3 regions of the Desulfofundulus sp. TPOSR genome follow, and region 2 is predicted to be linked to each of the others. Evidence: riboswitches for the same ligand, from Rfam matches in the RefSeq annotation. Region 2 holds a riboswitch; each other region holds the start of a gene.
The links. A riboswitch is a leader RNA that binds a small molecule or an ion and turns the genes downstream of it on or off. The one in region 2 is predicted to bind cyclic di-GMP.

Region 1: another riboswitch for cyclic di-GMP. It lies ahead of G7K71_RS19650 (methyl-accepting chemotaxis protein); the one in region 2 lies ahead of G7K71_RS14185 (hypothetical protein).
Region 3: another riboswitch for cyclic di-GMP. It lies ahead of G7K71_RS08890 (hypothetical protein); the one in region 2 lies ahead of G7K71_RS14185 (hypothetical protein).

What each region holds. Positions count from the first base shown of each region.
Region 1 is NZ_JAAOEF010000004.1:440,585-444,900, forward strand. Features, by position in the region: gene G7K71_RS17870 (GGDEF domain-containing protein) at 1-352, opposite strand, end outside; gene G7K71_RS17875 (hypothetical protein) at 642-929, opposite strand; gene G7K71_RS17880 (hypothetical protein) at 1,079-1,240, opposite strand; gene G7K71_RS19650 (methyl-accepting chemotaxis protein) at 1,324-1,770, opposite strand; cyclic di-GMP riboswitch class I at 2,146-2,238, opposite strand; gene G7K71_RS17890 (hypothetical protein) at 2,607-2,795, opposite strand; gene G7K71_RS17895 (MFS transporter) at 3,163-4,316, shown strand, end outside.
Region 2 is NZ_JAAOEF010000003.1:652,413-656,728, reverse strand. Features, by position in the region: gene G7K71_RS20270 (hypothetical protein) at 149-499, opposite strand; gene G7K71_RS14195 (hypothetical protein) at 643-972, opposite strand; gene G7K71_RS14190 (hypothetical protein) at 1,067-1,414, opposite strand; gene G7K71_RS14185 (hypothetical protein) at 1,435-1,752, opposite strand; cyclic di-GMP riboswitch class I at 2,074-2,167, opposite strand; gene G7K71_RS14180 (hypothetical protein) at 2,544-2,909, shown strand; gene G7K71_RS14175 (hypothetical protein) at 2,925-3,071, shown strand; gene G7K71_RS14170 (hypothetical protein) at 3,531-3,818, opposite strand; gene G7K71_RS14165 (hypothetical protein) at 3,998-4,153, opposite strand; gene G7K71_RS14160 (hypothetical protein) at 4,247-4,316, opposite strand, start outside.
Region 3 is NZ_JAAOEF010000002.1:61,299-65,614, forward strand. Features, by position in the region: gene G7K71_RS08870 (PadR family transcriptional regulator) at 1-214, opposite strand, end outside; gene G7K71_RS08875 (ASCH domain-containing protein) at 794-1,069, shown strand; gene G7K71_RS08880 (class I SAM-dependent methyltransferase) at 1,712-2,317, shown strand; gene G7K71_RS08885 (hypothetical protein) at 2,365-2,595, shown strand; cyclic di-GMP riboswitch class I at 2,660-2,723, shown strand; gene G7K71_RS08890 (hypothetical protein) at 2,853-3,359, shown strand; gene G7K71_RS08900 (peroxiredoxin) at 4,009-4,316, shown strand, end outside.

The DNA of each region.
Region 1 (4,316 bases), on a different contig from region 2:
CATAACGCAACAGGTACTGGAACAAAGGCAATATCAACATGGCACTGTAATTGTTCAATATATCATGTTCAATGTTGGCGGCCAAGACAAAGAAGAGCACATCGCCTACCATAAAAAAGTATGTCCACCAATTTGGATTTTCACCGGCGTGACGTCCTTGAAAAGGGAACCATAAAGCCGCGTAAATAAACCAGGCGATCCAGAAGAAAACCCATTCAACTTGGCGGGAACAAAATAAAAAATAGCCGAGCCCGGTTAAGAAAACAGTTATAATTCTCCATTTCCCTATTTTTAAATTGGTCGGGTCGAAGGTCTTCTCACCGGTTAGTTGAAGGAGGTTGCTCATGCCCATAGTGGCTTCTCCCTTAAAACTGCTAAATACACATTTCAACACGGTTCTGCTTTATTCCTTTTCTTTTTAGGTATTACCAGAATATGTAAATGCTTACGGGAAAATGGGCTGGCAGCACCAAGGTGGTAGCCGGGCGTACCTTTTATAATTTTATCCTGGCGGCAACTACTACTTTAGAGATGATAAGCGGATGGCTTTTGGGGCATAATAAAAAGGCGACACAACCTGCATCAATTTCGGCCAGAAAGCAAAAGCCGGACACCACCTTAAAAAGGCGCCCGGCTTATTATCATGCTCTCTTTCTGGCCCTGTTTTTACTGTTCCACGCAGCCGCACAAGATTCGCTGCAGAACTTCCGATCCGGCTTTTCGGCGAAAAACCCTACGCCGCAGTTAAGACATCTGAACTGCTTCCAACGCTTTTGTTTTTCCGGCGGAACGAAACTGCCGTACAGGTATTCCCGGAAAGAATGGATGAAGGCGCCCACGTCCACCGGCCCGTAGTTACTGGCCTGGACGAGGCACCGCAAGAAGAGCCCAGCCAACCGCCGCTCGCGCTCGGTCAGGACAGATTCCACAGATACCACCCACCTTTTCAACAAAAAAGTGGCAGCCTGAGCTACCGCTACAACAAAAAACAATCCTGCGGCATGGCAATTGTTGCCTCCTCCCATAATTAAACAAACAGGAAAAGGTTGACTAACCTGGTTCATAAGGAAGAGTCAATTCACTCACCGCTGTCTTGCTCCCCAGGGAAGAGGGGAGGTCGGCCATAGACGGCACGGAAATGGGCCAGGGCCACCCGCCAATCATCGTCAGTAACCTTATCTGCTCCGGCCTCCTGGAAAAGAATTCTGAGGGCCTCAACAACCCGGTTTTCCTGTAACAAACGGTCATACGCCTCCAAAGCGTCAAATACTCGTCTCCAGTTTATCCTTTTTCCCTCCCCGAATATATTTAACTCCCTATTCCCTAAACCACCAGTTCATCGGCCAGCTTTTTTAGTTGCCCGGCCACTGCAGTAAGCTCATTTATCGACGCATTAATTTCCTGGGACGAAGCAGCCTGCTGTTGTGCTGCACTTGACACCTGTTCAATTGAGTTTGTCAGATCTATAATTGATTGCTGTACGTCATGCAAAGTCTGCATGATTTCTTTAACGGACCGCTGGGTATCCTGGGATAGTTTGCGTATTTCCCCGGCCACCACATTGAAACCCCGCCCGGCATCGCCCACCCGGGCCGCTTCGATGGCCGCGTTCAACCCCAGCAGGTGGGTTTGCTCGGCAATTTCCTCGATGAGGTTGACAATGCCGTCGGTTTTCTTGATTTCATCCCTGATCTTCTGCGCGCTGCTGTTCAGGTTTTCCGTTGTTGCCGCCACTTCTTCCGAGGTGGCGGAAAGGCTGGAGGTAGCCATGGCAATCTGGTTGATCTGGCCGTCATTTCTTGCGACATTGCAATCAGATTCTCCTGGCGGGTGATGGGGGTGGTTATGCCAATGCGGTGGTAAGACAAGAAGGAACAAACAGGGAGGGAGATAAGGGAGGGGAACGTAATAAGGGGAGATTTAATATTAATGCATTGTCTGTTAAATATAACAGCACCCGGGGTATTTTACAGGGATTACGAACATATGTATTTAATACCAGAGCTTGTCCAGTCATAACAAAACCTCCATGCCAAGAAATCCTTTGAGGACGCCAATATGAATGAAAAATTTAGTTCGGCCCGTCAAGCCAAAAATAAAAAGCTACAGGGAGAAAAACGCACTTGCCCTGTAGCTATCTTTCTCCCTTGCAACCCAGCCGTCATGGTTACCTCAATGGGTAACTTTAGACCTGTGGCTTTGCGTCCCCGGCTTTTGCCGGGTTTGCCCACCGGGATTTGACATTGATTCTACATTATTTTACCTTCGCTTTTATTGAATCATCATAATTCGTCCCTGTCAAGTGAAATTGATGTCGAGCCGTGTCAAGATCCAGCAGGTATCTCCACAAAAATTTTTCCCATTTTGAGACCTCACCGCTCAAAATATCAGCAAAAACCGCTGCTCTTTTTTCCCGGCCTTCGCGTTGGAGAACTTGCCTACTTCCTGGGGCGAGGTTTCTTTCTTTTTGGGGGTCGCTCTCCTTCTGGCACCACTGAAATTTACACGGCCTTGAAAAAGGTGATGGAAACTAAACACGCCTGATTGAGTCTCAGGCGTGTACATAACTGTGCTGATTATCCTCTCGTTAAAGCACATGGCTTGCTTTAGGCGATAATAATGGCGATGCCCAGAATAAAGGCCAGAACAGCCAGGATAAACAGTACGGGGCAAGCTACGATGCAATTGAAGATGGCCATAATACCGATGAGGACCAGAGCGAGAGCTGCAATAAGGGCTCCTACAACTACCCCAGTAATTCTACAGGGTAAAGCGCCAGGACAAAAGATAGCCATACCGAATTCCTCCTCGTATGAATTCATGAGAATGCACCCGGGCGCAGATTCCAATTACATAATATGAACCGCCAGGAAGTGATGTTACAACATTGTAAATATTATCCTTGAACCAAATAACCCCTTATTAACGGCACACCGGGAACACGACGCAAGCCGGGAGGAAATGAGGGCTTTCCTTCAGGCGTTTGCTGCATTCTTTCCTTACAAAAAGCATGCCCAGGCTTCCTCAACCGGGGGGAGTACGGCTCATAACTTGTTAGCCAGCACAGTAGAAAAAGTGCTTTTAACCTGTTGCCAGGCAGGGGTTTGGAGCTGAAAGAAGAATTATTTGACCAGTAACTCCTGGCAGGTGACAACGGACAAAATGCGCGATATCAGAGAGGAAACACATATCCCTATAGGACAGTTGGCTTTAATTCAATTGCTGGTGCTGGTGCCGTCCTACTGCCTGCCGGCCGTCCTCCCCCTGGTGGAAAAACAATGGGGGATCAGCCATGCCGAAGCCGGGATGATGGTTGCCGCCTTCCAGGCCGGATACGTGGCGGCCGCCCTGGTGGTCCTCCCCCTGACAGACCGCATTGACGCCCGTTATGTCTTTGCCGGCGGGGCCATTTTATCGGCCGTTACCCATTTCCTCTTTCCCCTGCTCGCCCAGGGAGCCCTGGCGGGAACCCTGCTACGGGCCTTGACCGGTGCGGGCCTGGGAGGGATCTACATGCCCGGGATCAAAGTCATTTCCCTGGCCCCCAGCTCCCGCGGCCGGGCAGTGGGCTTTTACGTTTCCTCCTACCTGGTGGGCACCTCCCTTTCCTTCGCCCTCACCGGGGCCCTTACCGCTTTTTTAACCTGGCAGGAGGCCTACCTGGTTCTGGCAGGGGTAAGCTTTGGGGCCATTGCCCTTTCTTTCTGGCTGTGGCGCCAACCCGCAGCCGCCTTTTTGCCCTACAAGAGACGCGAAAAAACACCGGAAACCAATGCCGAAATAGCTGGAGAGACCGGTCCTGTATCGAAAAACAGTTCTCCCGGACCGGCAAAGGGACTGCCGCAGGCCGGAAAGGCCCGGCACAACCTGGCCATGGCCCTGATCATCCTGGGCTATACCGGCCACATGTGGGAGATGTACGGCCTGCGCTCCTGGCTGGCCCCTTTTCTAACTGCCGTGTTCCAGGATCGTTACGCCCAGCCCACCTCTTTGGCGGCCACCCTCACCGCCCTTTCGGTAATGTTGGGGGCACCTTCCACCCTGTTGGCGGGATGGTTGTCGGACCGCCTGGGGCGTACCCGCACCGCCCTGGCCATCATGCTCACCAGCGCCGCCTGTTCCATTACCTTCGGATGGCTGCTGGCGGCGCCAGTGTGGCTTTTATCGCTGGTAGGCCTGGTTTACAGCTTCACCGTTACGGCCGATTCACCCATATTTTCCGTAGGGCTGGCGGAAATCGCCCCCCGGGAAAAACTGGGCCGCATCATGGCCTGGCAGACCTTTGTGGGTTATATTGCCGCCACCGTGTCCCCCGC
Region 2 (4,316 bases):
ACACCAGGTTTGTCCGGTCATAAAAAATTCCCCCTACAAAGAAATCTTTCAAGATAGAAACCTGAGTTCGACAGTCTCTAGGTTAACAAAAAGCGCGAACCCGCGCCACACAAGGGATAGAAGGCTATACCCCGGAGGAGGCGTGTTACTATGAGCTCCCTTGCTTACCGGTCTTCATGCTATAAAACTTCGGCGGCTCTGAAACCTTAACGGCCTTAAAAATTTCCTTTTGTTCCCTGGTCAGTTCGGTGTGCTGATATACCTCGCCGTTGGCCCCTTGAAACAGTCCGAGGTGGATTCTTTGCAATTCCTTTCTGATATGGCGCCAGGTAAGACCTGTTCTGTTTTCAGCTATTCTGATCAAAAAGAGCGCCAACCAGCAAAGCAATACATGGGATCTAATCCGGTCTTCCAGGCAGTGGTATATGGGTCTTAACTCCAGAGTGGTTTTCAAGGTGCGAAAAGCATATTCAACTTCGTAGAGTTGTTTGTAGCCCAAGGCCACATCTTCAGGAGAAAGGGTATCGTCAGAGGTACGAATTAAGTACTTTCCGTCTTTCCGTTCTTCCCCGGCAATCTTTTTTCTGTCCAGGGTACCCTTATGCTTAGGCTCAAGTAGCGTTCGTAAGTTTCGTGGTACAGCTACTCTCCTGCCGCCCGTGCTCTTTTTTCGGCAGCCAGGGCGTTGACCACGGTAATCTCGGTCTTCAACTTTTGTAACAATTCTTCTCTTTTTAGTTTGTCTCTTCTGGCTTCCTTGGGATTACGGACAAGGATGTAACGGATTCGGGCTTCACCGTAGCCGATAACGATTTCCTTTACCTCTAGGTTATCTTTGACCAGACGGTACCGGCCTGGGCGGGAGAGGGCTTCTTCAGCCGTAACTTTGGACAGCTTTTCCCCGGCAATGTAATGGCCGCCGACTATCTGCAGCGTTCTCAAATTATCTTCCGAGCCAGAAGCCCCGATCAAAAACGGTGACTACCCGCCCGAGCTTCCAGCCCAGTAAGTCCCTTTTCACTTCTTGAATTACCGTCATGTCCATGGTATTGCCCGGCCATACCCATCATCTCACTGGGATGCCTTCCCTGGTAACCGCCAGGCCGATAACCACTTGAGGCAGAACCGGGCAGTGGTCTTTGGAATAGCCGGGTTTGCGGAAATTATCTTCTTCCCCGGTGACAAAGTAAGTAGAGGTGGTATCAAAGAACAGAAGATCCACTTCCAGATTTAACAGGTGTGCCGTATGAAAGAATATTTCCTTCTGGATTTCTTCGCTGGCTTCCAGGAGAAACTCCATGACTCTTAGCATCTGTTGCTCTTCGACACGCTCGAGATCCGGGATTATAACACCCTGTTGTACCCAGTCCTCAATGGCCAGTTTGCTTAGGGGTTCCAGTACCCGGTTAGCCACCAGGGCGAAGAGTACCCTTTCTACCGGGAGACGGTACTGTCGTTTAGCCAGTAGTTTTTTAAGGTAAAGTCGAACTCCCGCTGCTTCCAAAGTTCGTTGAGGAACCAGGTGCCGCAACAGGGCCTGCTAAAAACAAACTTTAACGCATCGCCGTGTTCCACTTTCCCCCGTGCTTCCAAGGCCTCCTTAGGACTTAAGAACCGGTTGATGCTGGAAACCAGACGCTTTAAGGCAGCAACATCCAGATCTTCGTCACGTCCAAAGTTGTATAATACCCTGGCCTTGGCACACTTAGCGACTGGGTCCCATTCATTATGGGCCAGCTGGATATAGCGCACTGGCGTTCCGTCTTTATTTCGTCTGGTGATGGTTCTGATATACATGGTACCTAATAATACCATGTCCGTTCTTTGTAGTTCAATATTTTTTTGTAATAGTCGTATGCCCATGCATTTTTAAGTTTTTTCTATGTTAAACATCGCCAAGGCCTTGATATTATTGAACCATTCTTATTGAACCATTCTTATTACATGTGCCTCGGCCGGGCAAAAAAGTGTCGAACCCAGGAGAAATTTTGAATGAAAAATATCGTTCACTCCACCAAACCTCAAAACAAAAAGCCACAGGGAGATACCGTCTGCCCTGCGGCTACCCTTCTCCCTTGCAACCCAGCCGTCATGGTTACCTCAATGAGTAAACTTTAGACCTGTGGCTTTGCGTCCCCGGCTTTCGCCGGGTTTGCCCGCCGGGATTTGACTTTTATCTACATTTTTTACCTTTGCTTTTATTAAATCACCATAATTTACCCCCTGTCAAGGGAAATTTCGTGTTTACGAATACGGCCAAAAAATCTAGAGAGTCAAGCAGCGTGAAGCGAAAGGCAAACCCGTACCATTTAACGGCCTCGGGTACCAGCTTGGAAAATTATTCGTCGGGCAAAGAGCCGGCCCGCATGAAGAGCCTTCCCGGCACCTTTCGTTCCGGCCCACCGACTATTTCACGATGTTGGTAACCGACAACATGCTGGACGAGCCAATTGTGGCCGACAACGTGAAAAGCGGTACGCCGAAAGGGTTGACCTGATGTACAATCCCGTACCGAATTCGCCACCCATTTCGGGGTGGGCATCATGGTGGTGACAGCAGACGGAAAGATCATTTTCAGCGAGCGGAGACCTACCGCTGTCGATGCTTTCGTTTTCTTCCCTTCCGTGGCCGAAAGTTCCAGCAGGCCGGTGGACGTCGGGCCGAACGGCGGGCCGGACCCCTACAGGACGGCGGTGAGAGGGCTTGCGGAAGAGGGGGGCCTGGAAATTTCGCCCGACCAGGTAAAGTTCCTGTCTTTCGGGGCCAACGCCGTCCTCTGCGAATACGCCCTGTACGGGGTGGTACATGTGGATCAGACCGAAGAAGAGATTCTTAAAATCCGCTCCCTCGGCGTTCCTAAAGACAAGTGGGAAAGCCAGAAGCTGCATTTTGTGCCGTTTAAACCCTAAGCCGTGGCTGAGTTTATGGCGGGAAACAAGCCATGGTCTCCTTTTGCCGTCGTTTGTGCCGTTCATACCCTCTTCGACCGTTTCGGTAAAGAAAAACTGGAAATAACCGAAAAAGCGTTCGCGGGCAGGGAAATAGCTTTGAGCCAGAGGCTACCGGAATAATTGCTCTTTTTTCTTTTTAAGTCTCTCCGCAAAGGATTTTGTAAAGTAAAAAGTCGAAAACAGTAAAAAGCAAGCTATCATTCCTACTCCAACGTAAAGAAACTGTATGAGAAGAGGTTTGTCAGGAATTGTAAATAACGTATCGCTTAGTGAAGACCCGCAAGTAACAAAAGTGCTTGTAATCATTTCCTTTACTCACCCCCACTACTGTACCGCCTACCGCACCGGCCCCAGGACCACCGTGCCCCACCGCCCACAGGAAACCAAACGCCCACCGCAGTACGGGCACCTCTCAGGCGGCATGGCTTCCCAGGCCTCTGTCCAAACCGTCTTGGCGCAGCGGTCACACCGGTATTCCATGCACTCTGCAACCTTCCTGACCGGGGCGTCATAATTCCAAATCAATCCGGCCAGAAAGCAAAAGCCGGACACCACCTTAAAAAGGCGCCCGGCTTATTATCATGCTCTCTTTCTGGCCCTGTTTTTACTGTTCCACGCAACCGCACAAGATTCGCTGCAGAACTTCCGATCCGACTTTTCGGCGAAAAACCTTACGCCGCAGTTAAGGCATCTGAACTGCTTCCAACGCTTTTGTTTTTCCGGCGGAACGAAGCTGCCGTACAGGTATTCCCGGAAAGAATGGATGAAGGCGCCCACGTCCACCGGCCCGTAGTTACTGGCCTGGACGAGGCACCGCAAGAAGAGCCCAGCCAATCGCCGCTCGCGCTCGGTCAGGACAGATTCCACAGATACCACCCACCTTTTCAACAAAAAAGTGGCAGCCTGAGCTACCGACACAACAAAAAACAATCCTGCGGCATGGTAATTGTTGCCTCCTCCCATAATTAAACAAATGTTTATCTTTTTATAGTCCTTGAAACCTGCAGGAAAAGGTTGACTAACCTGGTTCATAAGGAAGAGTCAATTTACTCACCGCTGTCTTCAGGGAAGAGGGGAGGTCGGCCATAGACGGCACGGAAATGGGCCAGGGCCATCCGCCAATCATCGTCAGTAACCTTATCTGCTCCGGCCTCCTGGAAAAGAATTCTGAGAGCCTCAACAACCCGGTTTTCCTGTAACAAGCGGTCATACGCCTCTAAAGCGTCAAATACTCGTCTCCAGTTTATCCTTTTTCCCTCCCCGAATATATTTAGTGGGGCAAAGGCGGCATCCCTTTAGCCGTACCCGCGCAGGGCATTATCCACGCATTTCATGATTATGCCCAAGGCCCCGGCTACTTCATCG
Region 3 (4,316 bases), on a different contig from region 2:
GGCCTTCCCGGGAGGAAACCAGGTAGCCCTCGATGTACCCGGCCTTTTCCAACCGGCTTAACAGGGGATAGATGCTACCCTCGCTGACCAGTTCCAGTCCCCGTTGTTGCATCTTGCGCACCATTTCATAACCATAACAAGATTCTTCGTTTATGAGAGCCAGGAGGCACATATCAAGTACCCCTTTCAGCAGTTGTGAACCTCTTTTTTCCATATATTTACGCCTCTTTGCCTGACCAAAATGTCTTGTTTTGCAAGATAGCCAGGGACATTATAACATTCAAAACCTTGCATTGCAAGACCCCTCATGTCACCCTTGACGGGTGACACCATCAGAGGATGAAAATGGGTTTGTGTTGAATTACTCCAGATGCGGCTGGCGAAGAGAATTCGAACTTTACTTGGTGCTTTGAGCCCGAAGGGTAGACCACTGCATTGATCCGGTGATTGTTCGGGGTCATGATGGAGTCTGGATTGAAGTTTGGATACGTTCCCAAAATCCACTCCGCGCCAAATTCCTGGAGGTTTTCCCTCTTGAGGAGCAAGAAAATAAAGGATCGCCCGCATGATGCTCAGCGAACGGGCGGGCTGACCCCCTAAGATTGGACAATTAGTGCTTCTTTACTCACAGTTTTAGCGACTTATGCGAACGGCACTACAGAAAATCACCGGCTTACTTCGCCGGTAGCACGGCTCCTTTATCCGACGGAGTGGTGAAGATATGTACTCTTGGCGTATCCTAACCCGGAGCCGATATTGGAGGATCAGCAGTCAGCCAGTGGGGAGGCGGTATTTGAGGGCCGGATGTCCTTTTCGGGGAAACCCGGCCTTTTGTTCTTCGTGGAATGCCGGCTCCGTCTACCAGTGCAGGTTAAATCACCGGGTGGTACCGTTCACTTACGTGAGGGTGACCGCCGTCCGGCGGGAGCGGCTGGGCGAGATCACGGAGGATGACGCCTGGAAGGAAAGCTACCCGTCAGTGGAGGGGTACCGGGAGGCGTTCGAACGGATATACGGGTTCTGGAACCCGGATGTTGATGTTTGGATGGTGGAGTTTGAGCTGGTGTAAGGCTTACGGTTAGTATTTCAAACGTCCGTGTCTGGTCAAATTTTTTTGACCCTGTTTGCCGGACAATTCGACAAAAATCCACAAAAAGTACCCGTTGCTTTTTTGCTAGCTCAGCGTTGCCGAAATGGACGTCATTAACACCGGCGGGTTGCTGATTGATTTAATCCGGCCCAGCCTGGGCTGGGAAATTCCTCAGATAGCGATACAGGGGAACTTAAACGTACTGTTTTTCATGTTGAGCGCAAGCGTTCTCCTGGCGGCAGGTACCGCCTTGACGGTTTTTATCCTTTCACCTGCCCTGGTGGGCGGGTTCTCTGGCGGTTCTGGGAGTCATCCTGGCGGTGGAGGCGTTTTTGTGCCGCCTCCTTGTCCGCATGGCTCCGGAACTTTACCGGAAAATCGAGGTGTAGAAAGGCGAAAGATGTGGCTGCCGGTGTTTCTCAACTTTAAAAAATCTATAAATGGAGAGGTTTTTCGGGGTTCCTTGTTGAAGTGCTAACTACTAAATTTATGTAAGTTTCCTGCTGAATATTTAGATAAAACTTTAAAGGGAATGCCTTTGGGGGAGATGTTAATATTGGAATTTTGGCTGAGGCCGTGTAAAATTTAAGCAGGTACCAGAAGGGAGGAGGTGAAGACAGAATGACGATAGAGGAACGTTACAAGAAAAGATATGAAACAGGCGATACTCCTTGGGATATTGGCAAACCCGATTTCAACCTTATTCAGACTGTGACTGCGATGGCCATAAAACCCTGTAAAGCACTGGATATTGGATGCGGAACTGGCGATAACTCCATATGGCTTTCCCAAAAAAACTTCGATGTGATAGGTATTGATACTTCGGAAATTGCAATACAGAAGGCTATAGAGAAAGCTTCAAAAGCTAATGTCAAATGTACCTTTATTGTGATTGACTTCCTTATGAACAAAATTGAAGGGGCGCCATTTGGCTTTGTGTTTGATAGAGGTTGTTTTCATTCATTAAATTCGGATGAAGAGCGGAAGAGCTTTGCTGAAAATGTAGCTGCTCATTTAGAAAAAGATGGTTTATGGTTGAGTATTGTTGGCAACGCCGATGAGCAACGTGATGGCCCAGGTCCACCACAGCGGACTGCCAGAGATATTGTTAACTCTGTAGAGCCCTACTTCGAAATCCTTTCACTCGTTTCAAGTCATTTTGGATCTAACCGCCCAAACCCGCCTAGAGCCTGGGTTTGCCTAATGCGAAAAAGGCGTTTTGCATAAACTGTGCTAAGTTGGATATGGGTTGATACATTGGGATTAACTGGGAAATGAAACAACCATCCGGGCTTGCATCATGTGTTGAGTATCACACTTCCCCCTTCGTGGACGGCAAGGTGTACCACCATATTAAGGCCATCCGGGAGCTGGGAGCGAACAGCGTCATGGTTTTCCATGTTGGGGTAATGGGTGCGGACAGTTGTTACGGCCACGTGGTCCGGGTGGTCTACGCGAGACGGAAATCCGGTGGGTTCCATTCGCCCCGGGTGGTTTCCCGCTAGTCCGTGTCTTGTGCCCAGCCCGCGCAATATTTTTCACATGCCGTATTCTAAATTTAAAAGGAGTCCCCACCAAAGGCAAACCCGGCGAAAGCCGGGGGCGCAAAGCCAGGGGGCCTAAAGTTGGAAGAACAGGTGTGGCAGAAAAAGGGTGTACCGAGTGCTCAATTTTGTAACGAATTTGTAACATTTTAGTCACAAATTCTTAAATCCTGCCAGGTATAATTTCTGGTAAAGCTAACCTGAAAGGGGGACCAATCATGAAAATTAAAAAATGGATAACAATGGTAAGTGCAGCAGGGTTGTTCAGTGGAATGCTTTTGGCGGGGTTACCTGCCGGGAAAGCAATGGCTGCGGGCGGTCCGCCAGCATGGGCAGGTAAGTATAATGTGCAAGCAGCCGGACCAAATACCACCGGTGCAGGCATAATGGCTGGTGCGGCTCTGGGGCGGGCAGCGGGCTCGATGAATACGTCGGTGGCGCAGTTCCTGGGAATGGATGTATCTGCGTTAATTACTGCACGTCACTCCGGCAAGTCGTTGGTTGAGATTGCAGCCGAAAAAGGTATAAGTGAGGAACAGCTGATCAACTTTATAGTCAGCCAGCGAAGCTCTCAAATCGACCAACTGCTTAAGGATGGCAGGATTACACAAGCGCAGGCCGACCAGTGCAAGCAGATCATGGCTGAGCGAATAAGGGCAAATGTCAACCGTACGACGGTAGGGCCAAACCGTTTCGGCGGGGCCGGGCGCAATGCCGGTACTTAAATGAAGACGCGGGCGCGGACGGATAAGCCAGTTTTAAAAACACCTTCTTTCCTTTTCAACCCGGCTTTATGTCGGGCTTCTTTTTTGGGGGTAGCATCGTGTTTTTCTGCCCGAACTTCCGAAGAAGCCTGGGTACAAGCCGCTGAAGCCACCAGAGCCTCGAAATTTGTACCCGGGCAGAAGCTGGAGTCTCCGAAGGAACGGTAATCGTACCGGGGCCGCAGCCTGCTCCGGGGCCGGTACTCAAGCCGGTGCCAAAAGATCCGGTGGTTAAGCCGGTGGGCAGGTATTTTTCCGTGGGCCGGGTGCCCCTTTTCCGGGGCATCCGGCTTTTTCTTTTTGTAACAACTGGCCATTCAAATGCTGGCCTGGCAGGAAACGCTGTACTACCACGCCATCGCCACGGCGGTGTACGCCGAAGCGGTGGGCCGGACGCTGGGTATAAAAGGGAAGAACTGTTTTTTTCATTGTTCCTGGTAAGGGATAATGTTTCAATAGTCCGGGCTTTCTATAGTACGGCAAATTTTCTTTAGCCGGTTCCCGGAGTTTGATGCGAATCATTGCAGAAAATGAGCTTGACAAGAGAAAGAGTTAATATTATAATTTGTAATAAATATAAATTTGAAATCATTACAAGGAGGTTTTGACAGTGGCAAAATTACAGGACAAAGTGGAACGATACTCCCCTCTTATAGGTGAGCCTTTTCCGGAGCTAACAGTTCAGAGCACCCATGGAAAGCGGACGCTGCCGCATGACTACGCAGGGCGCTGGTTTATCCTCTTCAGCCATCCAGCCGATTTCACTCCAGTGTGCACCACAGAGTTTGTGGCCTTCGCCAGGAAACATCAGGAGTTTAAGGAACTCAACTGCGAATTGATTGGCCTTTCCGTAGACCAGGTGTTTTCCCATATCAAGTGGGCAGAGTGGATCAAGGATAATCTGGGCGTGGAAATTCC